3 regions of the Granulicella tundricola MP5ACTX9 genome follow, and region 3 is predicted to be linked to each of the others. Evidence: predicted binding sites of a transcription regulator. Region 3 holds the regulator's gene; each other region holds the start of a gene.
What was found. The regulator LexA, encoded in region 3, represses DNA repair genes until DNA is damaged. The targets are predictions, from matches to a motif close to CANTTCGCTTTTTATTCGC.

Region 1 (9,634 bases), 390 kb from region 3:
TGGGGGATGGATGGGAACAAATCCTGAGGTCCTGGCTTCGCCAGGATGACGGCGCTTGTTTAGTCGATCAGCGGATGTGGAGGACGATGAGGGTTTCGTCGTCGAAGTGCTCTGTGCCGGACTGGTGGGTGGCTACGGCTTCGAGGATGGCGGCGACCATGTGCTTTGCGGATTGGGTGGCGGTGGGGTGGTGCTGGAGGAGGGTGCTGAGGCGCTCTGAACCGAACTGCTCGCCGCGGGAGTTTTCCGCGTCTACGATGCCGTCGGAGAAGAAGAGAACGAAGTCGCCGGGGGCGAGCTGGAGGAGGGTTTCATCGTAGGTGGCGATGGGGAAGAGGCCGAGGGGGAAGCCTTCGACGGGGATGGTGGTGACTTCAAGGGCGTTGGTGAGGGACTCCGGAGTGCTGGTGGGGGTGGCCCGGGTGATGAGCATGGGCTGGACGGAGCCGGCGTTGGCGACGCGGAGGGTGCGCGTGCGGTCGTCCCAGAGGGACATGAGCATGGTGACGTACTGGGAGTCGAGCTTGCGCTCCTGAAGCTGGGCGTTGAGGAGGCTGAGAAGCTGCGCGGGGGGCAGGCGGCGGGGGGCGAGAGAACGCATGAGGCCGCTGACGAGGGCAGCGTAGAGGGCGGCGGGAGCGGCTTTGCCGGAGACGTCGCCGAGGGCGATGACGGTGCGGGTGGGGTAGCCGGGGAAGGAGAGGTCGACGGTCGTTTCCGGGGAGGGATTTACGGTGGTCCGAGTGGGCGGGGCGTCGGGGTCTTCGAGATCGGGGTTGGGTGCGGGGCCGTAGTCGAGGAAGTCGTAGACGTCTCCGCCGATGGAGCGGGCAGCGTTGAAGCTGGTGGCGATCTCTGCGTTGGCGGGCTGGGGCGGGGCGGCAGGCATGAGGCGGAGCTGGACCTCGCGGGCCATGTTGAGGTCTCGCTCCATGCGCTGTTCTTCCTCGCTGATGCGCTGGTAGAGGCGCGCGTTGGCGATGGAGATGGCGATCTGTGAGGCGAGGGTGGTGAGGGTGCGCTGGTGGTCTTCGTTATAGTAGTTGACGCGGGTGTGCTCGAGATCGATGACGCCGATGACCTTGCCCTTGTAGATGAGGGGGACGGAGAGCTCGGAGCGGGTCTCGGGGTTTTCGGCGAAGTAGCGAGAGTCTTTGCGGACGTCCGGGGAGAGGATGGGCGTGCGCTGCTGGGCGGCGGTGCCGATGATGCCTTGGCCGAGGAGGACGGTGCGCTGGCGGATGACGCGTTCACCATAACGGGTGCTGAAGCGATGCTCGAGCTGCTCGGACTTGTCGTTCCAGAGGAGGATGGTGAACATCTGGAAGTCGATGACGCGTTTGAGGAGGGCTCCTATCCTCTCCAGCAGATCATCTGGGTCGAGGATGCTGGTGATCTCGTGGGAGATCTCGTGGAGGACGGTGAGGGTCTGGGCCTGGCGTGAGACTCGGGTGTAGAGGCGCGCGTTTTCTACGGCTACGGCCATGCGGGATGCGGTGAGCTCAAGCAGGCGCTGGTGGTCCGGGGTGAAGAAGGCGGGGGCTTCGGATTGGAGGTCAAGGACGCCGATGACCTTGTTTTTGACGATAAGGGGGACGGCCAGCTCTGAGAGGACGTGGGGGTTGGCGTTGATGTAGTTCTCAAGCTTGGTGACGTCTTCCACGAGGATGGATTTGCGCTGCAGCGCGGCCTGGCCGACGACGCCGCGGCCTAGCTTGATTCGCATGCGCTCGATCTCTGTGGTGTGGCCGGTCTGGAAGCGCATCCAGAGCTCGTGGGTGCGGTCGTTGATGAGGAGGATGGCGAAGATGCGGTAGTCGATGACGGCGCGGACGAGGTCTGCGACGCGGTGCATGAGGGTGTTGAGGTCGAGGGTGGTGTTGAGGGCGTCGGCTAGGCGTAGGAGGAAGTCGAGTTGGAGGGGTTCGACGCGGATGTTGGGCTCAGGGGCATGGGTGTGGAAGAGAGGGCGCGAGGGGGCGTAGTCGCCTTCTAGGGACTCTGGCGACTGGGTGGAGGCGGGGAGTGTTGCGGGTTTTTTCGGTGGTGCCATTCTGGCCGATGATAGCAGCGGGGCGGGGGTGGAAAGAGTTGGGGGGACTCAGAGGGGTAAAGCAAGGCGTAACGAGGATAAAACGGATAGAAAAGCGATAAGAGAGGAGCTTGAAATCTTCGGTCGACTCCTTCTCTTTTTTTCTTTTTATCTTTTGGGGCGGGCGTATTGGGATGTGAGGGTCTCGGCGGTCAGGTCTATGCCGGAGGATTTTTGGATGAGGGCTGCTATGGATTCGTCTGAGAAGCCGCTCTGGCGGAGGGCAGCGATCTCGTCCGAGAGCATGCCGATGATGGTGGGGAGGGGAAACTCCTCGGTCCAGGGGTTTGCGGCCGCTTTAAGTGCGGTCTGGGCGATGAGGATCTGCTCGTAGGCGTAGGTCTTGGAGGCCATGGCGGGTACACCTGCTTTCTGGGTGACGAGAACAAGCAACGACAAGGACAAATACAGGGGTTCTTCGCTGCGCTCAGAATGACGACTCTTTAGAGTGGCTAGTAGCCAGTGGGTGCGGGCGTGGTGGGGGTGTGGCCGGCGAGCTCGGCCAGGATGCGGACGCTGGCGCTGGCTCCGATGCGGGTGGCGCCGGATTCGAGCATGAGGCGGGCGTCTGCGAGGTTGCGGATGCCTCCGGAGGCTTTGACGCCGGCGCGGGTTCCGGCTACGCCGCGCATGAGCATGATGTCGTCCGCGGTGGCTCCGCCAGTGGAAAAACCGGTGCTGGTCTTGATGAAGTCGGCTCCGGCGGCGAGGGCGAGTTCCGAGGCACGGAGTTTCTCTTCGAAGGTGAGGAGGCAGGTTTCGAGGATGACTTTGACGATGGCTCCGGAGGCGTGTGCCAGCTCTACGACGCCGCGAATGTCCTGCTTGACGGCTTCGTAGTCTTCCTTGGTGCCGGACTTGAGGAGGCCGATGTTGAGGACCATGTCGACGTCATGTGCGCCGTGTTTGAGGACGCGGACGGTCTCGTCGCGCTTGGAGCCGGAGAGGGTGGCTCCCAGGGGAAAGCCGATGACGACGCCGACGTGGATGCCGGTGCCGGCGAGGGCTTCATGCGCGGTGGCGACCCAGGTGGGGTTGACCATGGCGCATGCGAAACGATGCTCGGCGGCTTCGTGGCAGATCTGGAGGACCTGGGCGCGGGAGGCGTCGGGGCGGAGGAGGGTATGGTCTAACACTGCGGCTAGAGATGCCGTGGAAGTCAGGGTCTGCTGGGTGAAGGCTGCTGCATCGAAGATTTCGGTATCGGTGTTCAAGGGTGCTCCTGCTGGGCCTTGGGTGGGCCGTCACTTTCTATCATACGAGGGTGACGGTCATGTAGATATCGTGGCTTGCCAGGCTTTGGCCAGGTCGTCGGTGAGGAACTGCTGGAGTTGCTGGCGGTTGGGTTCGTCGCGGGCGCGGAGGACCGCGCTGGGGTGGATGGTGGCGAAGACCTTGTCGGCGAAGGGGGTGGAGTTGAGTTTGCCGTGATCCTTCATGAGGGCGAAGGTGCCACCCAGGAGAGACTTGCTGGCTGAAGCCCCGAGGCAGAGGACGACCTTGGGCTTGATGGCGTCGATTTCGGCGAGGAGCCAGGGTCGGCAGGCCATGATCTCCGACATGCGGGGGCTTTGATGAAGGCGAAGCTTGCCGCGCTGGACGAACTTGAAGTGCTTGACCGCATTGGTTACATAGACCTCTTTGCGGGGGATGCGAAGGTCTTCGAGGATGTGGTCGAGGACCGCTCCGGCTGGGCCTATGAAGGGCTCGCCCTGGAGATCTTCCTGGTCGCCGGGCTGCTCGCCTACGAGCATGAGGGCAGCGGTGGCGGGGCCTCGGCCGGGGACGACCTGGGTGGCGTGGCAGTAGAGCTCACAGCCTTTGCAGGTGGGGAGCGCTTCAGCGATGGCGCGGATGGTGTGGTGGTCTGGGACGAAGGGCTGGGCGGTGGGCTGGGATTGCTGGCGCTGGACCATATTCTGCACTCGCGTCTTTGACTGGGTTATCAGCGTGGGGAGGAGGGTGAGCTCGGGGAGGTTCTTCCAGTAGCGGACGGGCATCTCCGACTTCATTGCGGCGGGGTTGAGGCGTGCCGGGTTGAAGATGCTGGCGTAGTAGGAGCGCCAGAGGCCTTCGAGTTCATCTTCTGCGGGGGCGGACTCGCGGGGTACGCCGGGAGCGAAGGTCAGTTGTTTGGTGATGGGGTCCCAGACGGCGCTGGCGTCGGGTGTGAGGATCGTCCAGTGCATGATGGCGAAACGCTCGGCGAAGAAGGGAGCAGCCAGGGGGAGGATGCGGTGGTCGGGCTGGTACCAGGCGATGAAGTGTTCGCAGTCGGCGTCCGGGGTGATGTCTTCGGGTGGGCAGGATTCCAGTTCGGTCTTGATGGGGCCGAAGGGGGTGGGGGTTTCGAGGACCAGGTGATGGGCGTGGGGGTCTGGATCGATTGGGATGGGTTCGTCGAGGACGGTGGGACGCTCGGATGGGTCGGAGGGTTCGAGGACCTTGCGGAAGCGGACGAAGGCGTGCATCTTGTGGAGGTCGCGCTTGACCTGGGATTCGAGGCGGGTGAGCTGGATGATGTCGTCGTCGGTCTCGAGGGCGAGGAGGTTGCGGTTGGACTGGAGGCGGAAGAGGATGCGGTAGAGGAGGTTCCAGCGCTGCGGGTCGCGGTGGACGGCAACGTAACCGGCGGCTTCGAGGAATGATTTTGAGATGGTGGGGCGGGGGAGTGGGGGGCCGGTGGGGGGCTCGTCGGCCTCCAGGGCCAGGGTGAGGGAGGTTGGGGCGGTGGCGTCTTGGAGGTCCAGCTGATCGGGGTGGTAGCCGGCGTGGAGTTGCTCGCGGGCTGTGATGCGCCAGGCTTCGAAGTCGGGGTCTATGAGGAGGCGCTTCATGCTGGTGGTGTGATGCTACACGCTGCCGGTCAGGGCGCTGGTGGGGGCGAAGAGGTCTAGTTGGACTTCGGGTGTGGGTTCTGGGGTGGGGATGATTGAGGAGGGTAGGTGATCGGTGGTGATGAGGTAGGGAAGGGACTGCTTTAGGCGGACGTTTAGCTTGCGGAGGTCTTCCCTGGTCAGGGCGTGGTACTTCCTGATGTTCAGGATTCGCTCTACGTTGCGGTAGCCTATGCCGGGGACCCGGAGGATGGACTCGCGGGGGGCGGTGTTGACATCTACCGGGAAGAACTCGGGGTGAGTCCTGGCCCAGGTGGTCTTGGGGTCTTCGGTGAGGCTGAGTTCTGGTTGGGACTCGGTGGTGAGTTCTGAGGCCTGGAAGCCGTAGAAGCGCATGAGCCAGTCGGACTGGTAGAGGCGGTGTTCTCGGATTAATGGGGCGGCCTTGAGGGGGAGGCGGGCGTCGGCCTCCGGGTAGGGGGAGAAGCCGGTGTAGTAGATGCGGCGGAGCTTGTACTGGCCGTAGAGATGGGTGGCGGTGGTGAGGATCTGGCGGTCGGTGGCGGGGGTTGCGCCTACGACCATCTGGGTGGACTGGCCGGCTGCTGCGAACTTGGGGGCCAGCGAGGATTTGCGGCGGTCTTCGTCGGCTTCGTCCTTGCGGACGGCGATCTGGGACATTGTGGATTCGATGATCGCGGATTTCTTTTCCGGGGCTAGCTGGACCAGGTCTTGCTGGGTGGGGAGCTCGATGTTGGCGGAGAGGCGGTCGGCGTGGAGGCCGGCTTCGTCTATCAGGAGCTGGGAGGCCCCGGGGATGGCTTTGAGGTGGATGTAGCCGCCGAAGTTGTGGACCTGGCGGAGTTGCTTTGCTACGGAGATGAGCTGCTCCATGGTGTAGTCGGGCGACTGGATGATGCCGGAGGAGAGGAAGAGGCCTTCGATGTAGTTGCGTTTGTAGAAGTCGAGGGTGAGGTTGACAACCTCTTCCGGGGTGAAGCGGGCTCGGCGGATGTCCGAGGAGACGCGGTTGACGCAGAAGACGCAGTCGTAGGTGCAGACGTTGGTGAGGAGGATTTTGAGGAGCGAAACGCAGCGGCCGTCGGGGGTGTAGGAGTGGCAGATGCCCATGCCGTCCGAGTGGCCGATGCCTTTGCCGTTACCGGCGCGCTTGGCTCCGCTTGAGGCGCAGGAGGCGTCATACTTTGCGGCGTCGGCTAGGATCTCGAGTTTTTCCTGGGTGGTCAGGATCTTGCTTTCTCCGGGGTACGCCCCACCCCGGCAATTTTCTGTAAAGTCTTCAATCGATTGAAGTTAGGTCTGGACTTGGTTTGGACTGGCGCTGTAAAGTCTTAATTCTATTGATATTGTTGAGGTAATAGCCGCAAAGTATTCATTGCAGGATGTTTATGGATTTCAAGCCAAATTGGCCTGCTACATCTTTCACATTAGACGCAGATGTCCAAGGCGAAGTGATGGCGAATGTGGAGTTGTTGAGGGGGTGGGAGAATTTCTCTCTTTTTCTATTTTACTAAAACGAAAGGGGTAAATACCCCAACTATTTTTGAGGGCTATGTTGTTCATTGCATGTTGGTTACAAGATTTTTTTGTGTTCGGGGGGCTTGACACGCGAGTTTGGCCCATTTTTCGCGAAAAATAGTTTGTAGCGGCTGGATTTGCTTTATTGGCGCGGGTGCGGGAAGAATGGCGGGATGATGATTCGGACGGGTTTGGTGTTGGGGATGATCGGGGCGGCGGCTGTAAGTTGGGCGCAGGCCGGGCCCAGGATGACGGCGGACGAGGTGATGGCTAAGGTTCGGGTGGGGCTGGGGGTGACGGCTCCGGCGGGCACCGTCGATACATTCAAGGCGGGTGACCCGGCTACGCCGGTGACGGGGATTGCGACGACCTTTACGCCGACGATGGCCGTGCTGCGGAAGGCGGTGGCCGATGGAGCGAACCTGATCATCACGCATGAGCCTAGTTTTTATAACCACCAGGACAGTTCGGCGCTGTTTGTGAAGGACCCGGTTTACCTGGAGAAGATCGCTTATATCAAGGAGCATCATCTCGTGCTGTTCCGGTTGCACGATACGTGGCATCTGCGGGTGCCGGATGGGATCGCGGAGGGGTGGGTGAAGAAGGCTGGGTGGGAGAAGTATAAGAAGCCGGGGGAGCAGATGTTCTTTACGCTGCCGCCGACTACGCTGGCGGGGCTGGCGCAGGATCTACAAGCCAAGTTTGGGGCCAGGATCTTTCGGGTGGTGGGTGATCCTGCGATGCGGGTGACGAATGTGGCGTATCGTCCGGGGGCTTCAGGGGAGGAGAAGCAGGTGCGGGCTTTGGAGCGGGATGATGTGGAGGTGCTGGTGGCGGGGGAGGCCAGCGAGTGGGAGACGGTGGAGTATGTGCGGGATGCGATGTTGCAGGGGCGGCATAAGGGGCTGATTCTGCTGGGGCATGAGACTTCTGAGGAGATTGGGATGGAGAGGTTTGCGGAGTGGCTTAGGGGGGTGGTGCCCGGGGTGACGGTGACGTTTATTCCGGCGGGTGAGCCTTATTGGTTGCCGGGGATGCCGGTGGGGGTGCGGTAGGGTAAGACGGGGAATAAGTTGGTTGATTTCCGAAAACCCCGTTTTCCGCGAAGAAGGTTTAGTGAGTCGTCTCCAGTGCACAACCGACATGCGAGTTATGCACCCGGCTCATCAGCTTGTTGGCCTCAGTGGTCATGAAGCTGTAAGACTGGAGTCATTGTCGGCGCTTATTCTCCCGGACGCCCCAAAGACGATCGGTGTACGGAATGAGGTGTTCTCCTTGAGAACGGATGTCCGATGACAATGGTGAGAAACAGAAGTGCGTTCAAGGCGATGGGTACAAGGACTAGAGATGCGACGATTACCGAGCGTCGTCCTACGCCCGTTCCTGTAAAAGCCAGAAATACGCTACACGCAGCGAGAATCAGCTCCAGAACGCAGTAAGACGGCGAAATGATGTAAGGGGATGGGAAGGTACGCATCCAAAGGATCAAGCTGACGACGGGATATATGGCAAAAACATATATGGCAAGCTTCATCCTTCTCGCGCGCAGGCTGGTGCCCCCACCTGCGTCATGACGGGACCAAAGAAGTGCCAAAAGTACTGGCAAGGTAATGATCGTCGAGAGTTCCGGTTGAAGTAATGAGAAGAGACCCCAGACCTGCATAGGCCACGGCATGGAGAACATGGCCAAAGCGTATAGGATCTCAAGGACAGTGACAATCCCCCCAAAGGTGTGGAGAGCCCGCGCGATATGGGAACGGCACGGTCACCTGTCGTGATCACAAAGTGAGACGTCCCCAGAAGTCGTTGTTTGGGACGGCTGAAGCCGTCCCCTTCCGATGGTGTTCTTTTAGGTGTGCTTTGCGGGTTCGTGCGGGCTTGGTATGGAGGGCTTGGTTGTTACAGCCCACGGCCCGGATTCTTCTTGAATGTAGACGGTGGGCTAAAGCCCACCTCTAATCCGAACGGCAACGGCAACGCCGACGGCAGTAGCGGCAGCGGCAAGTGCAACGGCAAACGCAGATCTCCTTCGGGGATGACAAACAAAACGCAACGGCATACGTTTGTCCCCTATGAAGTGACAAACAACGCTGCGATGGCGGACGCTTACTTGAACTTATCTCTCGGGCTGGCCGGTCGAGGCTATGGACTCGGGTGGTGGCTGGAACTGTTCCACTGCGATGCGCTCGTAGCGAACTTCGAGGACCGTCAGGGTTTCTGTGCCGCCGGGGGCGTGGAGAACGACTTCGTCGTCCTCTCCGGCTTTCATGAGGGCGCGGCCCAGGGGTGAGGCCCAGCTGATGTGGTTGCGGTCCAGATTGACTTCATCCGTGCCGACGATGCTGACCACTCGCACTATGCCTGCGGCGTTGGCGTAGCGGACGGTGGCTCCGAAGAACGCTCTTGTCGCTCGCTGGCCGGTTCTGGGGGCTTCCGGATCGATGACCTCCGCGGCTTCGATTCGCTTGGTCAGGAAACGGACGCGTCCATCAATCTGGCGAAGGCGCCGCTTGCTGTATTGGTAGTCGGCGTTTTCGCTGCGGTCGCCGTTGCTTGCGGCCCAGGCAACGACCTGGACGACGGCGGGGCGATCTTTGGTGAGGAGGAAGTGGCGCTCGGCTTTGAGGCGTTCGATCCCGCCTGGGGTGATGTAGTTCTTGACTTGATCGGGCGGGGCGGCCTCGAGTGCTTTCGGTCTTCTGGTAAATCCTTGGCGCATGGTGCGGGCTCGCTTTGGGCGATTTTAGTATCGGGCGGGTGGCTTATTTCGGGAGGTATTCTTTGGGGATTTCGTTGTTGGGGCGCTCGCTGTCCCACATGACCTGCACGATGTAGTAGCGGCCGTTTGCCTTGAGGAGTTCTACGCTGTTGATGCCGCGGGCGAAGGGGGTGGGGTCGTCTGTTTTGTGGCGTGACTCGTAGGTGGTCCAGACGTGGGTGATGACGCCGTACTCCTCTTTGCGGGAGGCGATGCCGCGTTCGAAGAAGCCGCTGGTCTCGAAGCGGGTGCTGACGCGGTTGACGTAGTCGTCGACGGAGAGGATGACGGCGTCGGTTTTGGTTGCGTTAGCTACGCCTGCTACGCGGGTGACGACCAGGCGGGCGTCCGGGAGGAAGAGGGACCGGAAGGCGTTCCAGTCGCGCTTCTGGCCGGCTGGTCCGCTGA
Region 2 (9,634 bases), 710 kb from region 3:
GTTCAAAGCAATGGGGCCGCTCAACTGGGCGGACTGCGGGGAGACGCTGAGGAGCAGCAAAAGGAAAAGTTTGCTCACAGACACGCCTCAGTGTAGTCCGGGAAAGACCACGTTGACAGCTGGAAACCCTCACCCTTGACCCCCAACCCATACCTTGTATCCTCATCCCATGGCAGCCACCCCGGGTTCCTTGGCAGCGGCAGAAGCAAACGCAGACGGTAAACTCACCGCACTTGACGACAAGATCGACGTCGAAGATCACATCGCCTCCAAGGCCTGCTAAGCCATGACTAAATCCAGCTTCCGTAACATCGCCGCATCCATCCTCGCGCTCGCAACCGTCACTGCCGCTGCGGACTGCACCAAGGCCATCACACCCATCGATAAAACCGTCTGCCAAACCCCCGAACTCACAAAACTCGATGCAGACCTCAACCACCTCTACACCGCCCTTCGCCCTCAACTCACCATCGGGGCCAAAGCCAGACTCCTCACCCAGCAGCGCACCTGGCTCGCCCTCCGCGATAAGACCTGCGCCACTGCCGACGCGGCCTGCCTCCAACACCAGTACGCTGACCGCCTCGACCAGCTTGAGGCCATCAACGCCTCCGCCAAGGCAGCCGATGACAAGCTTGACGACGTAACCCCCGTTTATCTCAAAGGGAGCTGGAAGGTCACCGCGATCCATGACCCCGCTGGTAGAGGCCACACCAACCCCACCGCCCTCAAGCAATCCTTGGAAGACGAGGAGCTCTCCCCACCCGGCTCTACCGTCGTCGCCGCGCCCGGTGAGCTCTGTTTCCCTCCAGACCCGTGCGGCGACATGGCCTGGGACTTCCCGCCCCTCGGCAAGGTGGCCTCCGGCTCAGCCATTATCGAACAACTGGGCCTGACTCCTGCCACCCGCGCACTCCGCGGAAGCTCCGGCACGATCAACTCCCATTACCTCCTCATTCCTAGACCCGACGGCAGCCTCTGGGCGGCTTTCATCCTCTGCGGGCCAGCCGTAGGCCAGGACTGCCGCACGGCAGCCGAAGTCTGGACCCCCGCCACACCCGACGCCCGCGTCTTCCCAACCCATTTCCCTTCAGCAACTTACAAATAATTCCTGAAAAAACCCAGCAAATCAACGTGTCAAGCCCCTAAGGCCTGCAAAAAATCCATAACCCACATCCTAACAACAACTTACCACTCAAAAATAATTGGGGTATTTACCCCGCCTGACTTGATAAAATAGAAGGAGAGATAACATCCTGGACGAATCACCGTCGAGGCCCTTCTCAATCTTTTGACCTATCCGTCCTGATCCGTTTTCAGCCTTCTTGTCTGCGTTACGCCTCGCTCTCTTCCAGGCATACAAGGATGTCCAGACCTAACCTGAATCGAATGAAGACTTTGCATACTTTCACCGGGGGTGGGGGGTGTCCCCCACGCACCAGCAAACTAAACTGAAAGGATGAAGAAGATTCGCATCATCGGCGGAGGCCTCGCAGGTCCGGAAGCCGCTCTCCAAGCCGCCGCAGCAGGTTGTCACGTTGAGCTTTACGAGATGCGCCCAACCCGCTCCACCGAGGCCCACCAGACCTCAGACTTCGCCGAACTCGTCTGCTCCAACTCCCTCAAGTCGGAGTCTGAGAACTCCGCACCCTGGCTTCTCAAGCAGGAGATGCGCCGCGCCGGATGCGTCCTCCTCGCAGAGGCCGACGCCTCCGCCGTCCCCGCCGGACACGCCCTGGCCGTAGACCGAGTAGCCTTCTCCGCCCGCGTAGCCGCCCGCCTGGAGTCCAACCCGCTCATCACCATCCACCGCGAGGAGGTCACCACCCTCAACGCCACCGACGCAGACCTGACCATCCTGGCCTCTGGCCCCCTGACCTCAGCCCCGTTAGCCGCCGCCCTCCAACAAATCACCGGCTCCGAGCAGCTAGCCTTCTACGACTCCATCTCCCCCATCGTCGACGCCACCACCATCGACATGGACAAGGTCTACTTCGCCGCCCGCTGGGACAAGGGCACCGCCGACTACATCAACTGCCCCTTCACCAAGGAGGAGTACGAGACCTTCATGGACGCCCTCACCTCCGCCGAAAACGTCCAGGCCAAGGAGTGGGAGAAGCTCGACTACTTCGAAGGTTGCCTCCCCATCGAAGAGACCGCCCGCCGCGGACGAGACACCCTCCGCTTCGGCCCCATGAAGCCCGCCGGCCTCACCAACCCGAAAACAGGCCGGTGGCCGTACGCCTGCGTCCAGCTCCGCCAGGAAAACCTTCGTGCCGACAGCTACAACCTAGTCGGCTTCCAGAACCACCTCAAGTTCGGCGAGCAAGCCCGCGTCCTCCGCCTCATCCCCGGACTCGAGCACGCCACCTTCCTCCGTTACGGCCAGATCCACCGCAACACCTACATCCACGCACCCTCGCTCCTCACCGAGACGCTCCAGCTCCGCGCCCGCCCCGACATCCTCATCGCTGGCCAACTCTCCGGCGTAGAGGGCTACACCGAGTCCATCGCCAGCGGTATGCTCGCCGGCCAGTTCGCCGCCGCCCTCCTCGCAGGCCGAACCCCCGTCCCATGCCCCCGCCTCACCGCCCACGGCTCCCTCATTCACTACATCACCCACGCAGAAGACCGAGGCAAGGGAAACCGCTTCCAACCCGCCAACATCACCTTCGACCTCCTGCCCCCCCTCGAAGAGGACCTTCGCAAAAAGATCCGTGACAAGAAAGAGCGCCACCGCATCCAGTGCGAGCGAGCCCTGACCGCCTGGCAGCAATGGCGCACCCAAACAACGCTGTAGCCCCAAAGCCCCGCGTACGTTACTCTTCTCCCAACGTCCCGCCTGATCGCACAGAGGACGGAGAGGGAACCCCTAACGCATGCAGCGCCTCAACCCGATCGACGCCATAGCCCCCGCCTTCACCCGCACCCACCAGACCCTCTTCCAGCCCTTCAAGGCCGGCCGCACCTGGAAGCTCTGCGCCTCGTCCTACCTCGCCTTCGCCGGCAGCATGTTCTTCCCCGTACCCCTGGCCTTCGCCGCCCTCCCGTGGCACGCCTCCTCCTCCCGCCCCGCCCTCCTGGCCTACCTAGCCCTGGCGACGGTCTTCACCCTCATCTTCCTCGCCTTCTTTTACCTCGGCGCCCGCATGGAACTCGTCCACTTTGAGATGGTCGTCACGCGCGGCAAGTTCATCGCGCCCATGTGGCGACGCTACAGCCGCACCATCTGGCCTTGGCTTGGCCTCAAGGTCGGCATCGGTATCGTCCTCACCGCCGTCATGGCCCCCATCCTCCTCACCACCGGCCGCCGCCTCTTCACCGGCATCGCGAGCATGCCTAAGGCCACCCCCGGCCAGCCCCCCGACCCCGCCCTCTTCCACGCCTTCATGGCGCAGATGATCGGCTTCTACGCCATGTTCTTCCTGGTCTTCTTCGTGCTTAAGCTCTTCGCCACGCTGCTCAATGACTTCGTCCTGCCCTTCTACACGCTGGAGCAACTTCCGCTTCTCGCGGCACTCAGCCGTGGCGTAGACGTCATCGCAGCCGACCCCGTCCAGATCATCCTGTACCTGCTCATGAAGTTTGCTCTCTCCATCATTGGCTTCGTGATGCAGTACTTTGCCAACCTGATCATCTTCGTCCCGTTCGGGATCATCATCTTCATCGGAGCCATGATCGCGGGCATCACCGGCGCTCACAAAGGATCGCCCGCCTACATCCTGCTCATCGTCGGCGGTATCCTGCTCTACATCCTCTTTATCGCCCTGACGATGTACTGGTCCATCGGCACCTTCGGCTATCTGCTTACCTTGCTCGAAGCTTATGGCATCTACTTCCTCGGCGGCCGCTACCCCATGCTCGGTGACATCCTCGAGCCCCCCGCACCACCTGCCTATACCTTCACCCCACCCCCCACCCCCCCATCACCCGGTGAAGACGACGGCCCATCCCTCCCGATGGACCCCGCTCTCGCCTGACGGCTTCTACTCCTCTACCTTCTTCTTATTCCGAGCCCGAATCTTGAACCAGATCGGGCTCCCGATAAACCCAAAAGCCTCCCGGATCTGATTCGCCAGAAACCGCTCAAACGAGAAGTGCATCTTGATGTCTCTGTCAGTGAAGAGCACAAACGTAGGCGGAGCGACCTGCGCCTGAGTCATGTAGTAGATCTTCACGCGCTTGTTCATCGGCACGCTCGCCCGCTGGAAGTCCACCTTATCCAGGAACTTGTTCATCATTCCGGTAGACACGCGCTTGCGTCGCTCCCTCGCCACAAGCTCAACCTTCGCAAACACCTGCTCGATCGCCTTCGGCCCACCAGTCTCCGGCCCAGCCGAAATAAACAGCAGCGGAGCATAGTCCAGATACTTCAGCGCATCACGAACCTGCTGCGCATAAGCCTTCTGATCCGCAGCAGGCTTTCCGTCCGTCCGAGCCGTCGTCACCAGATCCCACTTATTGATGACGATGATCACCGACCGCCCGCTCTCATGCGCATACCCGCCAATGTTGGCGTCGATGTTCGTCACACCCTCCTGCGCATCGATCACCAGCAGGCTCACATCCGCAGCCTCCAGGTGCTTCCGAGCCATGATGACGGACAGTTTTTCCGCCATCATCTTGGTCTTACCCTTCTTCCTGATTCCTGCCGTATCCACAAACCGGAAGATATGTCCCTTCTTTTCGACGATCTCGTCCACCGCATCGCGCGTCGTTCCCGCAATCGGCGATACGATCGCACGATCCGTCTCCGTCAGCGCATTCAGCAGCGTGCTTTTGCCCACATTTGGCCGCCCAATGATCGCAACCTTCGTCTCGCGCGACTCATACTCGCCATGCGTCCGCTGCGTCCTGACCCGAACCGGCTCCTCGCCTTCAGCCGCCTCAATCTCCTCGTCGAAAGGCTCAAACTCCGGCTCTTCTTCAATCTCCAAGCCTTCAGCAGGTTCCGGCAACACCGCAAAAACCTCATCCAGCAGATCGCCAATGCCCGACCCATGCTCCGCAGAGATCGGCAGCACGTTCTTGAACCCGAGCCGCCTGAAGTTCTCCGCCGCCGCATACATCGACTCGGAGTCCATCTTGTTGACCGCCAGAAAAGTCGGTTTCCCGCCCTTCATCAGCAGACGAGCAAGCTCCATATCCGGTGAAGCCAGCTCCGTCCGCCCATCCACAACCATAACGATCGCGTCCGCTTCCTGAAGCGCAACCTGCGCCTGCCGGAAGATCTCGCTCGGAATCAGCGCCTCATCATCCGGCACCACGCCGCCCGTATCTACCAGACGAGCCTTCACATTCTGCCATTCAATCTCGCCATAGATCCGGTCGCGCGTGATCCCAGGCTCATCCCCCACAATCGACCGCCTTGACCCCGTCAGCCGATTGAACAAGGTGCTCTTCCCAACATTCGGCCGCCCGCAGACCGCAATCAGCGGCAGCGCCAGGCTGGCCGCACTCTCCGTCACGACAGACTGCTGCAGCGCTGCCAACTCCGCCTCGCGCCAGTCGTCATCGTCCTTCGGCCCCGCCAGAATCCGCCCGGAAGGCCGTCTCGGCTCACGCATCGGACGATCCTGCGGCACTTTAGCTGAGTTCTTCCCGACCGTCTTCTCCGGATCGTCCCCTGTGATCGTCCGCTTCGCCTCAAACTCCGGCGACCGCTTGGAGATGCGCTTCTCCGCGACAACCTTCGCCTTCTTGGTCGCGATGATCTTCCGCTTCTTCGGATCGACCGCCCCAATCCGCGTCGCGCCCGTCGTCACCCCAGACTTCGGAGCCTTACCCTTATGCGGCCGAGTGCTCGCCTGCCTGTGCTTCTTGCCTAACCGTTTCGCTGCCTTCTTCGCTGCCATCGTCCCAATCTCCCAAGCCCAACGCAGTCAAAGCGCAGACATATCACTCTCCATTATAGAAACTTATCGCCCCCAGCGGCGTCACCGTTGTATCCTGCCCCCATCATGACCATCAAACTCGCCATTCCCATCCTCCCCGCCGCAGACGTTCAGACCTCACTCGACTGGTGGACCACCATCGCCGGCTTCACCCGCACCCACGCCGACGCCAACCCACCCACCTACGCCGGCATAGCCTGCGACAACACCCATCTCCACATAGCCCGCATCACCGACCCCATCGTCGCTCGCACCGTAGGCGAGCAAACCATGGTCCGCGTCGTAGTAGAAGACATCCAAGCCTTTTACGCTGCCTACAAGCAGCGCGGCGGCATCATCCACCCCAATGGAGACCTCTCCACCAAACCCTGGGGCACCACCGAGTTCGCAGCCCACGACCCCAACGGCATCTGCGTCACCTTCCAAAACTCCTAAACCTCACCTCCACCTCCGTGTCCCCAGCGTCTTTCTCTGTGCCCTCCGTGGTTAGCTTTTGTCTCTCCCACTACGCCTTCTCTTCGCTTTTCCACAATCCCCGGCTATCATAGCCAAAGGTGTCCACCGCCCCACCCATCCCGTCCCCCACGTCCGCCAGGCCGAAGAAGCTCCCGACCCTCCACGACTTCTTCGCCCCCGGCGGCATCCTCGCCAAGTCCTCCCTCGCCTACGAGCATCGCAAGGGCCAGTACGACATGGCCAAAGCCGTAGAATCCGCCCTCGAAGACAAGCGCCATCTCATCGTAGAAGCCGGCACAGGCACCGGGAAAACCCTCGCCTACCTCCTCCCAGCCCTCCGCCATGCACGCGAGCACAACCAGCGCGTCATCATCTCCACCGGTACAAAAAACCTTCAGGAACAGCTCTACTTCAAGGACATCCCCTTCCTCGAATCCATGCTCGCAGACGACTACGGCCCCCTCAAGGTCTGTTACATGAAGGGCCGCGCCAACTACCTCTGCAAGCACAAGCTCTACGCACTCCGTGACTCCCCACTCCTCAGCGGCCTCGAAGAGATCGAACAGTTCCACCACATCACCACCTGGGAGCGCACAACCCCAACAGGTGACCGCGCTGAACTAGACCACCTCCCCGAGACCTCCGCCCTCTGGTCAAAACTAGACGCCCGCACAGAAGCCTGCCTCGGCACCACCTGCCCGGACTGGGAGCAATGCTTCATCACCCAGATGCGTCGCAAGGCCCTTGAATCCGACCTCATCATCGTCAACCACCATCTCTTCTTCGCAGACCTCAACATCAAGCAGCAGGCCGCCGGCGCGCCTGACGCAGGCATCCTCCCAGACGCCTCCGCCGTCATCTTCGACGAAGCCCACGAGCTCGAAGACATCGCCTCCAACTACTTCGGCATCGGCCTCTCCAACGCCCGCATCGACGAGCTCACCCGCGACGTCGAGATCATGCTCCGCGCCAAGCAGGCCTCGTCCTCAGCCATAGAATCCGCCTGCGCCATCCTCAAAGATCGTAGCAAGATGTTCTTCGCCTCCCTCCCCACAACCGAGTACCAGCCCATAGGCCGCATGCCCTTTGAGCACCGCGCCGACTACCTCGAAACCGAAGGCGACGCCTACATCGGCGCAACCAACGCCCTCAAGCGCCTCACCTCTGAGCTAGAGCAAGTCAAAAACGTAGAAGAGACCAAAGGCCTCATCAAGCGCACCGAAGACATCCGCCAGCACCTCAAGTTCCTCCTGGAATCCGACGACCCCAACACCGTCTTCTGGATCGAGCGCCGCGCCGGCGGCTCAGGCGTCCGCAACCTCGCCCGAGGCCCCGCCCAGCAGATCTACAACACCCAGCTCCAGGCCACACCCATCGACGTCTCCACCCTCCTCACCACCTCGCTCTTTGACTGCTACCCCACCGTCGTCCTCACCTCCGCCACCCTCACCGTCGCCGCGCCCGAAGGCACCTCGCCCTTCACCCACATCACCGGCCGCCTCGGCCTCACGCTCAACAGGGAACTCGTCGTCCCCAGCCACTTCAACTACCCCAAACAAGCCCTCCTCTATCTCCCCCCGTCCATGCCGGACCCACGCGAGCCAGACTTCACCATGCACGCCGTAGAACGCATCCGCCGAGTCCTCGAAATCACTAAAGGCAGAGCCTTCGTCCTCTTCACCAGCTACAGCCAGATGCGCCTCATGCACGACCGCCTCCTGGCCGAACTCCCTTACCCACTCCTCCTCCACGGCACAGCCCCCCGCCATGTGCTTCTGCAGCAATTCCGAGACACCCCAAACGCCGTCCTCTTCGGCACCAGCTCCTTCTGGCAGGGCGTAGACGTCCAGGGCGAGCAGCTCTCCTGCGTCATCATCGACCGTCTCCCCTTCGGCGTCCCCACAGACCCCATCCTCAAAGCCCGCATGGACCTCATCGCCTCAACCGGCGGCAAGCCCTTCTTCGATCTCCAGATCCCGGCCGCCGTCATCACCCTCAAGCAAGGCTTCGGCCGCCTCATCCGCTCCCTCAACGACCGCGGCGTCCTCATGCTGTTAGACCCCAGAATCCAACGCCAGCGCTACGGCAAAGTCTTCCTGGACTCCCTCCCGCCCTACACCGTCACCCAGTCCATAGAAGATGTAGAAGCATTCTTTGCAGCCAAAGCAGGGAACTCCCGCATAAACTAGGGATAACTCATGGGACGCAACCTCTACATCCTCGCCGGCACCCTCCTCTTCTTCTGCCTCGTCTGCTTCGGCGTTTCCTTCTCCAACATCGCCCAGCAGCCCGGCTCCCCCGGCGATGTGGCTCTCTGGCGCACCATGTCCATCGCCTTCCTCGTCCTCTCCATGGTCATCGCCCTCGCCGGCACCCTCACCAGCATGTTCGAGCAAGCCGAACGCCGCGCCGAGCAGGCCCGCCAACTCCGCCGCAAACGCTAATCTCCAAACCTAGTCATTCTGAGCGCAGCGAAGAACCTCAGTAGCTGCCGTCGCTGTTGCTGTTGCTGCTGCCACTTGTTTGTCATTCCCGAAGGGAATCTGCTTCTCGCCGTTGCTTTTGCTGTGGTTTGTTTTTGTTTTAGTTCGTCATTCTGAGCGAAGCTCAGAACCTCCGTATTTGCCTCTGTCGTTGTCTGTCCTTACAAACCTCACCCCGCATCCAATCCCCCCATGAAGACCACGCAGATCACCCCCAACTCCCTCCAGCTCACCCGCTTCGGTCTCTGCAACTGTTATCTCGTTCGTGAGTCCTCCCCGGAAGGCGACTCCTTCACCCTCATCGACACCACCATCGGCGGAAGCACAGATGCCATCCTCGCCGCCGCTCTCACCGCCGGCGCACCCATCCGCCGCATCCTCCTCACCCACGCTCACGGCGACCACGTCGGCTCCCTCGACGCTCTCATGAAAAAACTAGGCCCGGACACTCAACTCGCCGCCAGCGCCCGCAGCCTCCCTCTCCTTGAGCGCAAACCCAACAAATCTCTCCGGCCCGGCGAACCTCAGGCCAAGATCAAAGGCAGCCTCCCCGGCACAAAATCCATCCCCACTCACCTCCTCGCAGAAGGCGAGCTCTTCGGCTCCCTCCGCGTCATCGAGACCCCCGGCCACATCCCCGGCCACCTCTCCTTCCTCGACGAGCGCGACGGCACTCTCTTCACCGGAGACGCTCTCGTCTGCGTCGGTCGTCTCGCCGTCTCGGGCTACGCCCCCTGGTTCTTCCCACTCCCCAACGTAGCCACCTGGCACAAACCCACCGCCGTCGCCAGCGCCCGCAAGCTC
Region 3 (9,634 bases):
CGTGCCCGAACCCCACCCTGCGGACTGCTGCCCGCTACCTGCGATATCAAACTTCCCATGGCCCCCTGCTTTCCCAAGTCAGAAAATGCTGCTAAGACTTCAATTTGTTCTGAAGCAACCGCACCTGATCCACGATGCGCTCGCACTCGGCGAGGCTCTCCTCGATCGCCGCGCCCATGCTCTCCAGGTCCGTATCCATCCGGCCCAGATAAAGCCTGCACTGCAACGCCGAAAGCGGCTGGTACAGATCATGGACGACGATTCGCAGCTCGCCCATCAGTGCCTTCATCCTGTCTTCGAGCCCCGCCCCGCCCGCCTCAGGCGCTGGCACGCGCGCCTAGTCCCAGGCCGAAGACACCGGCCCCGGGACCGCGCAGCGAACCCTGCAGCCCGTCCGGCACCGCCGCGCCCGGCGGCCTGCGCTCCGTGCCCATGGACATCATGTAGCCCTCACCACGCACCGTCTCGATCACCCGGTCAGCACCAATGCCGGACCGCGTTGACCCAAGCTTCTTGCGCAGGTAGTTCACATAGACATCCACTACGTTCGTCCCCGCATCCGGCGACATCTGCCACACCTCCCGCAGCAATTCACTGCGGCTGCACGTTCGTCCCCGTGCCTGCATCAGGAACTCCAGCAGGGCAAACTCCTTGCCCGTCAGCTCAATGGACAGCCCGTCCCGCGTCACCCGCCGATCGATCCGGTTCAGTTCCACGCCCGCATAGCGTAGCGTCTGATCGGCAGAGTGCTGTCGCCGCCGCAGCAGCGCCCTGCACCGCGCATTCAGCTCACTGAAGCTGAACGGCTTCAGCAGGCAATCGTCCGCGCCAAGGTTCAGGCACTTTACCCGGTCAGAGACCTGGTTCCGCCCCGTCAGCACCAACACAGACGTCCCCCCGAAGTGCCCATGCATCTCTTCGAGCACCTGGATTCCGTCCTTCTTCGGCAGGCTCAGGTCCAGCACCATCAGGTCTGGAGCATGCTCCATCGCATGGTCCAGACCCGCCTGGCCGTCGCCAACCAGTTGCACATCATGTCCTTCCAGCTTCAGGCCCTTTTGCAGAAAGATTCCCAAAGCTGCATCGTCCTCTACGATCAGTACCCGCATAATCAATTCCCCTTTTTACTCAAGTTGGTTGCGGCACATCTGGAGAGCACATTGTTCTGACCATCACCCTCAGTTCCGGTCGAGAGGGGCATGGGACTAACTCTCTTCCGCTCCATCAGGACAATCAATGCTTTGTTGAGTTCTGTGAGAGGTCCAATCCCAAATGGGAACCCGTTCCCAAATCAATCCAATTTGGGTCCACTTTTCCTACAACTTTTGCGGTACACCACTTTGATACTTGCAGTTCGCCTTTTATTCGCTACAATTGCGGACATGGCAATCACACGGCGGCAAAAGGAAGTAATCGACTTTCTCTCCGGCTTCACCACGAAGAACGGCTACTCCCCCTCCTACGAGGAGATCGCCTCCGGTCTTGGCCTCAACTCGCTCGCAACCGTCCACAAACACATCACCAACCTGCAGAACAAAGGCCTGCTCCAGCGCGCCCACAATCGTAGCCGGTCCATCGACGTGCTCCCCGCGCGCACCAGTAAAAAGGGCTTTGAGCGCCTGCCGCTGCTCGGCCGCATCGCCGCAGGCCAGCCTGTCGAAGCCATCGAGACCGCCGAATCCATCTCCCTCGGCGACATCATCGGCAACCGTGAGGTCTTCGCGCTCGAAGTTCGCGGAGACTCCATGCGCGACGAGCACATCGTCTCCGGAGATTACGTTCTCGTAGAGCGCACCCGCACCGCACGCGAAGGCGAGATCGTCGTCGCCCTCATCGACGGAGCCGACGCCACCCTCAAGCGTTTCTATCGCGAAGGCGCCATGATCCGCCTCCAACCCTCCAACAAGGAGATGGCCCCCATCTACGCCCCCGCCGCCAACGTCAGCATCCAGGGCAAGGTCCTGGGCATCATCCGCAAATACGCTTGAGACCTTCGAACGAGCGGCATCCCTCTGCTAGCATCGAGCCATGCATAAGCCCATACTTCTGGCTGCTTTCGCGCTGATGACTGTCTTCCCTGCTACGGCAAAACCTGCGGATGAGCTGATCCCCGCCGCCCTGCGTGTTTCGGCCCCTGATTTTACCCTCACTGACGTTCAGGGCAAACAGCTGACCCTCTCAAGCTACAAAGGTCAGGTCATTCTGTTGGATTTCTGGGCCACGACCTGCGGCGGGTGCAAGGTAGAGCTCCCCTGGTATGTTGATTTCGATAAGAAATATCGTCCCAAGGGTCTCGCCGTAATTGGTCTGGATATGTATGGCGAGACGCCGGAATTGATCAAGCCTTTCATGGCGAAGTGGAATATGAACTACCCCGTCGCCGTGGGCACGGACGCTCTTGGGGAGCGTTTCCACCTCCGGGAAATGCCTCTGACCCTGCTGATTGATCGAAACGGTAAGATAGCCGTCTCGCACGCCGGCATCGTGGATAGAGCGGCTTTCGAAGAAGCCATCAAACAGCTCTTGCAGTAGAGATTTAAGCCCTCCCGTAATTTAGGAAAGACCTACGGAACAAACTGAAGCTCCCTGCCGTATCTTTCTCCGTCACCCCAACGGAGCGAGCATGGCCCCCAAAAAGAAATCCCGCAAAGTCCTCTACTTCAGCATCTCGGCCGTCGTTCTCGTCGGTGTCCTCGGCCTCACCGCCGTAGCCCACGGCCACTCCGGCGCCATCGATCCCGCGCAGCTCGTCCGGGTGGAACGCACCGACATCGCCAAGTCCGTCGTCGCCACCGGCAAGGTCCACCCCATCACCCAGGTCGAGGTCAAATCCAAGGCCTCCGGCATCGTCACCCAGCTCTCCACGGACATCAACGACACCGTCCGCCGCGGCCAGGTCCTCGCCCAGCTGGACCAGCAGGAGATTCTCGACCAGGTCGCCGCCCAGAAGGCCACCCTCGCCGCCGCAGAGTCCAACGCCCACGCCGCCGAGTCCGCCATCGTCCTCGACCGCGTCAACGCCGAGGCCCCCGACCTCCCCATGATCAAGCACACCTACGACCGCGCCCGCCAGATGAACTCGGACGGCGTAGTCTCGGCCCAGGCGCTTGACGACGCGCAGCAGCGCTACCTCGCCGCCAACAATACGCGCGACAAGGCCTTATCGCAGATCACCATCGACACCGCCAAGCTCCGCCAGGCGCAGGCGCAGGTCGCGCAGGCAGAGGCCGCCCTCAAACAGCTCCAAGAGCAGCTCAGCTACACCACCATCACCTCACCTATGGACGGAGTCGTCCTCTCCCGCGACGTGGAAAAGGGTGACGCCGTCAGCTCCATCCTCGTCCTCGGCTCCACCGCCACCCTCGTCATGACCGTCGGCGATATCCACCAGGTCTACGTCCAGGGCAAGGTAGACGAGGCCGACATCGGCAAGGTCTACATGGACCAGCCAGCCCGCATCAAGGTTGAATCCTTCAAGGACAAAACCTTCCTCGGCAAGGTCACCCGGATCGCTCCGCTCGGCGTCGAAAAGGATAATGTCACCACCTTTGAGGTCCGCGTCTCCATCGATAACCCCGGCGGCGAGCTCAAATCCAACATGACTGCCAACGCCGAGATCCTTCTTGACGAACACAAAAACGTCCTCGCCGTCCCCGAGCAGGCCGTCAAGTTCGACAAGGACCGCAAAGCCACCGTCGAGATCCCAGACAAGACCCAGAAGACGGGCCGCAAATTCGTCCCCGTCGTCGCCGGCCTCTCCAATGGCAGCAAGGTTGAAATCGTCTCCGGCCTGAAGCAGAACGATCAGGTCATCCTGCAACAATAGCGTTCAAAGTTTAGGATCAAATACCCCATCTGTTTCCAGTTCAGAAAAGGACAAAATCATGCTCATTCGCGCTCTCGCTCTCTCCTCCGCCCTCCTCATCACGGTCTCCGCCCACGCGGACGGCAACTTTGACCGCACCGTTACTGTGAACGGTCAGTCTGACCTTTACGTCTCCTCCAACTCCGGCCACATCCACATCTATCCCGGCTCGGACTCGGAGATCCACATCAAGGCGCACCTCAAGGCCGGCGGCTGGAACCACAGTGAGGGCGGCGACGTCGAAGACCGCATCCGCCGCATCGTGGACAATCCTCCCATCCAGCAGTCCGGCAACACCATCCGCGTTGGTAACGTCAGCCCGGAAGACCGCAAGCTCTTCAACAACATCAGCATCGACTACGAGATCTCCGCACCCAAGTCCGTCGCGCTCAACCTCCACTCCGGTTCCGGTGACGTAGATGTGGATAACCTCGGCCGCTTCCTCAAGGCCGATACCGGCTCCGGCTCCGTCCGCGCCCACGGCATCGGCGGCCCGTCTGACCTCCACACCGGCTCCGGCGATATCGAACTCCAGCAGCAGGCCCCCGGCGAGGTCAAGACCAGCACCGGCTCCGGCTCCATTCGCATCAACGGCCTCAACGGCAGCCTCCAGGCGCATACAGGCTCCGGCGATATCGAAGCCAATGGCTCCCTCACCGGCCCTGCCACGCTCCAGTCCGGCTCCGGCTCCATCCGCCTCCATATTGGGCGCGACGCACACTTTGATGCCGAGGCCTCCACCGGCTCCGGCAGCATCCGTATCTCCCAGCCCGGCGCACCCCAGGGCTCAGATGAACGCCACCACGTCTCCGCCTCCATCAACGGCGGCGGCCCCAGCCTTACCGCACGCACCGGCTCAGGCGATATCGAGATCAACTAGGCCATCCCAACCGGCAGCATCCCTCCATTACGATAGAGGGATGCTGCTCATCACCCCGCAACTGCTCGTCTTCGATCTCGACGGAACCCTGATCGACTCCCGCACCGACCTCTGCAACTCCGTCAACGCCACTCTTGAGCACTTCGGCCAGCCGGCACTACCGGAGAATGTAGTTGCCAGCTACATCGGCGATGGCGTCCAGATGCTCGTCCGCCGCGCCCTTGGCCACGCCCATATGATTGCCGCGGGGGCAACGGAAGATGCCGCTCCGAGCCCGCACGACGACGCCCTCATCAACGAGGCCACCCGCTGGTTCATCTCCTATTACCACGACCACAAGCTGGACTTCACCTACGTCTACCCCGGTGTCATCGAGTCGCTTGAGCAGATCCGCTCCCAGCGCCCGGATCTTCCCATGGCTGTCCTCACCAACAAACCCGTCCACCCCTCCCGCGACATCTGCAGGCACTTCGGCATGGATCGCTTTTTCTTTAAGGTCTACGGCGGCAACTCCTTCGCCAACAAGAAGCCCGACCCCGCCGGCCTCCACATCCTGATGGGGGAAGCCTCGCTCCTCATTGGAGACGCCATCACCCCCGGACAGACCGTCATGATCGGCGATTCGCACGTAGACGTAGAGACTGCCCGCAACGCAGGCACCCATGCCCTAGGCTGCACCTTCGGCCTATCCCCCCAGACCCTGGCCCTAGCCAAACCAGACGTATCCGTAGACAGCGCCTTCGACTGGCCCTCCGCCCTCAACCTCTAGCACCCACCCAAACTGTCATTCCCACCGTAACCGTCATTCTGAGCGCAGCGAAGAATCTCCGTAGCTGCTTTTGCGGTTGCTTGTTCTTGTAGTGCTTGTTCTGGTTGTCATTCCCGAAGGGAACCTGCGTTAGCTTTCGCTCTCCACTACCGCCCCTTCAACCCCAGCGCCCCCACAACCCCCAGATCCACCATCGTCCCGCCACTCCCCTTCGTCACAATCCCAAAGTCCCCCTGGTAGTCCCACATAGCCCAGCAAATGTGCTTGCTCTCGAGCGCCGTCCTCATATCGCTGATCCAAGTATCCCGAGACTTCGCATCCGCATAAGTCCTGTACACGCCAAACTCTCCACAATAGAGCGGCACCCCACGCTTCTGCGCCCAGTCCGCCGCCGCGGCAATCTCCATCCCCACCCGCGTAGCATCCCAGTGGTCATAGCCAAACCGCTGCACCCACAGCCGCACCCGCTCATCCTGCTCCTGCCCCAGCACTTTGCCGATCGTCTGCGGCGTAGCCGGATACGGCACCCCACGCAAAAATATCCAGCCCTGCGCTCCCCAGTTAGCCCCCTGGTGCGTAAACCAGAACGGCTCGTAGTCGTGGAAGGTGTAGATCACGTTCTCATCCCGCACCGGCTCCAAAGCCAGCAGGGTATCGATCCCCGAATAATTGGAAGCCGTTGCCAAAATCGTATGCTGCGGAGCCACACTCCGTATCCGAGCCACCGCCCGAGCCTGTATCCCCTCCCACCGATAAAGGTCCGTCATCGTAGGCTCATTCAGCACCTCAAAGAAGACCTTCTCCGGATCGGTCCCGGCAAAGTGCTTCGCAAACTCACTCCAGAACGAGAAAAAATTCGCCGCACCATCCTCCCCATTCGCCAGCTTCCCAACAAAGTCCTGCCCGGCATGAACGTCCAGCACCACATTCAGCCCCGCAGCCTCAAGCTGCGCCACCGTCTTATCCAGACGAGCCATCGCCTCCGGCCTGAGCGCCCCACTCATCGGCATAGCAATCAGCGGGTCAGGATCGATACTCACCCGCACATGATCGAATCCCAGTCCTTTGATCAGCTTGAAGTCATCCGGAGTCGTAAACGACTCCAGCCGCCCAGCCGAGTAGTCCCCCGACTGCGCGTACCACATGCTCAGGTTGATCCCGCGCCGCAGATGTTCCGCACGCTGAAACGCCAGGCTGCTCCCCCGCTGCCCCCCCGCAACCGCCGCCATCAACCCCAGCAGAAAAACGCAAAGCCCGCGCACTATTCGAAACCACGATTCCAGGTCGAAATCACCCGCGTCTCCCGCTCCCACCCCAACGTGCTCACGCTCCCGGTCCCCAGCCCAAACAGCTTCCCACCCACCGCCGGCAGTCCAATCCAACGAGCCGCCAGTATCCGCAGAATATGAGCATGGGCAAACAGCGCCACTTTGCCATCCGTCAGCCCATCCAGCGCACGCTCGATCACCCCATCCGCTCGCACCCCCACATGCTCCACAGCCTCCCCACCAATGATCGGGTCGCTCCAGACGCTCCAATCCGGCTTGTTGTACTTGGCGCGCATCTCCTTGGTGGTCTTGCCTTCACTCTCGCCGTAGTCCCACTCCCGCAGTCCTTCCTCAATCACCGCCTGCTCCCCATACCCCGCAATCTTGCAAGTCTCCCGGGCCCGTCCCATCGGACTCGTCAGCACCTTGGCAAACGTAGTCCCCTTCAGATAGTCACGAAGCTCCTCCGCCCGCTGCCGCCCATGATCCGTCAACGGAATATCCGTCCGGCTCGTATGCGCCCCACTCAAACTCCACTCAGTTTCACCGTGCCGAATCAAGTAAAGCTCCACAGCCATCGCCAAACCCTCCGAACCTTTATCCTATAGGGATGGACTTCCAGCTCACCACCCCCTACACCCCCCAGGGCGATCAACCCCGCGCCATCGGCGAGCTGGTCGCAGGCCTCGCCGCCGGCGAAAAAGACCAGGTTCTCCTCGGCGTCACCGGCTCCGGCAAAACCTTTACCATGGCCAAGGTCATCGAAGAGGTACAGCGCCCCGCCCTCATCCTTGCGCACAACAAGACCCTCGCCGCCCAGCTTTACCACGAGTTCAAACAGTTCTTCCCCAACAACGCCGTCGAATACTTCGTCTCCTATTACGACTACTACCAGCCCGAGGCCTACATCCCCTCCGGCGACCTCTTCATTGAAAAAGAAGCCACCATCAACGAAGAGCTGGACAAACTCCGCCTCTCCGCCACCCGCTCCCTCTTCGAACGCCGCGACGCCATCATCGTCTCATCCGTCTCCTGCATCTACGGACTCGGCTCGCCGGAAGCCTACTACGGTATGTTGCTGCTGCTCGAAAAAGGCCAGAAGATCAAGCGCGAGGACATCACCCGCCGCCTCGTCGAGATCCTCTACGAGCGCAACGACGTCGACTTCCGCCGCGGCACCTTCCGCGTCCGTGGCGACATCATCGAAGTCTTCCCCACCTACGACGAAAACGCCTACCGCATCGAGCTCTTCGGTGACGAGATCGACGGCCTCTCCCAGATCGATCCCCTCTTCGGCACCGTCCGCCAGAAGTACTCGCGCCTCCCCATCTACCCCAAGTCCCACTACGTCGTGCAGCCCGAGCGCAAGAAAGCCGCCAGCGATTCCATCCTCGCCGAGATGGAATGGTGGGAAAAGGAGTTAGAAAACACGGGCCGCTTAGTAGAATCCCAAAGAATTCACCAACGCACCCGTTTCGACTTAGAGATGATCAAGTCCGTAGGCTACTGCCACGGCATTGAAAACTACTCCCGCCACTTCTCCGGCCGCCTCCCCGGCGAGCCCCCACCAACCCTCCTCGACTACTTCCCCCGCGACTATCTCCTCTTCATCGACGAGTCCCACGTCACCGTCCCGCAGCTCCACGGCATGTGGCATGGCGACCGTTCCCGCAAGCAAAACCTCGTAGACTACGGCTTCCGCCTGCCCTCCGCGATGGACAACCGCCCCCTCAAATTCGACGAGTTCGAAGGCCGCACCGGCCAGATCATCTACGTCTCCGCCACCCCCGGCCCGTATGAGCTCACCAAAGCCGCCGGTGTAGTCGTAGAACAAATCATCCGCCCCACCGGCCTCGTCGACCCACAAATAGAGATCCGCCCCGTCAAAGGCCAGATAGATGACTTACTCGCCGAGATCCGCATCCGCGCCGCTAACGACCAGCGCGTCTTAGTAACTACCCTCACAAAAAGAATGTCAGAGGACTTAGCCAACTACTACACAGAAGTAGGTGTCCGCTGCCGTTACATGCACTCCGAGATAGAAACCCTCGAGCGCATCCGCCTCCTGCGCGACCTCCGCAAAGGTGAGTACGACGTCCTCATCGGCATCAACCTCCTGCGCGAAGGCCTCGACCTCCCCGAAGTCTCCCTTGTCGCCATCCTCGACGCCGACAAGGAAGGCTTCCTCCGCTCGCAAGGTTCCCTCATCCAAACCATAGGCCGCGCCGCACGGCACTTAGAAGGGCGTGCGATCTTGTACGCCGATAAAATGACCGACTCCATGCAGCGCGCCATCGACGAAACCGACCGCCGCCGCACCAAGCAGGAGGCCTACAACGAGGAGCACGGCATCACCCCGCGCACCGTCATTCGTTCCATCGACGACTCCCTCGCCACCATCCTCAAAGCCGACTACGCCGACCTCACCGAAGACACCCAGGGCATGCCAGACTTCAACACCCAGGCTGAGCTCGACACCTACATCAAGAACCTCGAGTCCGACATGCGCGAAGCCGCCAAGAAGTTCGAGTTCGAAAAAGCCGCCAAGCTCCGCGACACCGTCAGAGAGCTTCGCACCAAAGAGTTCCTCTTCAGCTAGCCCTGAAGGGATACACTTGGACTCCCATGAAGACCGCCAAGCACGTCCCTGCAGACCTTACCCACGGCCAGAAGGCCAGAAAAGTCGTCGCCCGCTCCGGCCACCAGCAATGGTCGCCGGAGCACCGTGAACAATCCGCGCAAGACATCCTCAAAGCCGCCATGCGCGGCCGCATCCCCAAGCTCCTGAAGCTCCGTGACGAACGCATGGCTGCCACCGCCTTCGGCTACTTCCGCGGCGCCGTCCCCGTCAT

Region 1: ACIX9_RS09080 (putative DNA modification/repair radical SAM protein) is a predicted target of LexA. The motif match lies at 6,397-6,415, and genes of this name have one in related genera.
Region 2: ACIX9_RS04240 (ATP-dependent DNA helicase) is a predicted target of LexA. The motif match lies at 6,395-6,413, and genes of this name have one in related genera.

Annotation. Positions count from the first base shown of each region.
Region 1 is NC_015064.1:2,103,276-2,112,909, forward strand. It holds gene ACIX9_RS09060 (GAF domain-containing protein) at 68-2,053, opposite strand; gene ACIX9_RS09065 (hypothetical protein) at 2,201-2,446, opposite strand; gene deoC (deoxyribose-phosphate aldolase) at 2,545-3,306, opposite strand; gene ACIX9_RS23705 (UdgX family uracil-DNA binding protein) at 3,364-4,929, opposite strand; gene ACIX9_RS09080 (putative DNA modification/repair radical SAM protein) at 4,945-6,234, opposite strand; gene ACIX9_RS09085 (Nif3-like dinuclear metal center hexameric protein) at 6,642-7,523, shown strand; gene greB (transcription elongation factor GreB) at 8,585-9,187, opposite strand; gene ACIX9_RS09095 (hypothetical protein) at 9,231-9,634, opposite strand, start outside.
Region 2 is NC_015064.1:1,004,196-1,013,829, forward strand. It holds gene ACIX9_RS04210 (hypothetical protein) at 1-78, opposite strand, end outside; gene ACIX9_RS23505 (lysozyme inhibitor LprI family protein) at 287-1,105, shown strand; gene trmFO (methylenetetrahydrofolate--tRNA-(uracil(54)-C(5))-methyltransferase (FADH(2)-oxidizing) TrmFO) at 1,457-2,797, shown strand; gene ACIX9_RS04225 (DUF7544 domain-containing protein) at 2,877-3,977, shown strand; gene der (ribosome biogenesis GTPase Der) at 3,984-5,852, opposite strand; gene ACIX9_RS04235 (VOC family protein) at 5,958-6,326, shown strand; gene ACIX9_RS04240 (ATP-dependent DNA helicase) at 6,446-8,536, shown strand; gene ACIX9_RS04245 (hypothetical protein) at 8,546-8,791, shown strand; gene ACIX9_RS04250 (MBL fold metallo-hydrolase) at 9,023-9,634, shown strand, end outside.
Region 3 is NC_015064.1:1,710,576-1,720,209, reverse strand. It holds gene ACIX9_RS07395 (sigma 54-interacting transcriptional regulator) at 1-59, opposite strand, end outside; gene ACIX9_RS07390 (hypothetical protein) at 92-331, opposite strand; gene ACIX9_RS07385 (response regulator transcription factor) at 318-1,109, opposite strand; gene lexA (transcriptional repressor LexA) at 1,383-1,988, shown strand; gene ACIX9_RS07375 (peroxiredoxin family protein) at 2,029-2,532, shown strand; gene ACIX9_RS07370 (efflux RND transporter periplasmic adaptor subunit) at 2,624-3,826, shown strand; gene ACIX9_RS07365 (DUF4097 family beta strand repeat-containing protein) at 3,885-4,745, shown strand; gene ACIX9_RS07360 (HAD hydrolase-like protein) at 4,786-5,514, shown strand; gene ACIX9_RS23640 (glycoside hydrolase family 5 protein) at 5,661-6,776, opposite strand; gene ACIX9_RS07350 (histidine phosphatase family protein) at 6,776-7,360, opposite strand; gene uvrB (excinuclease ABC subunit UvrB) at 7,393-9,381, shown strand; gene ACIX9_RS07340 (DUF2252 domain-containing protein) at 9,408-9,634, shown strand, end outside.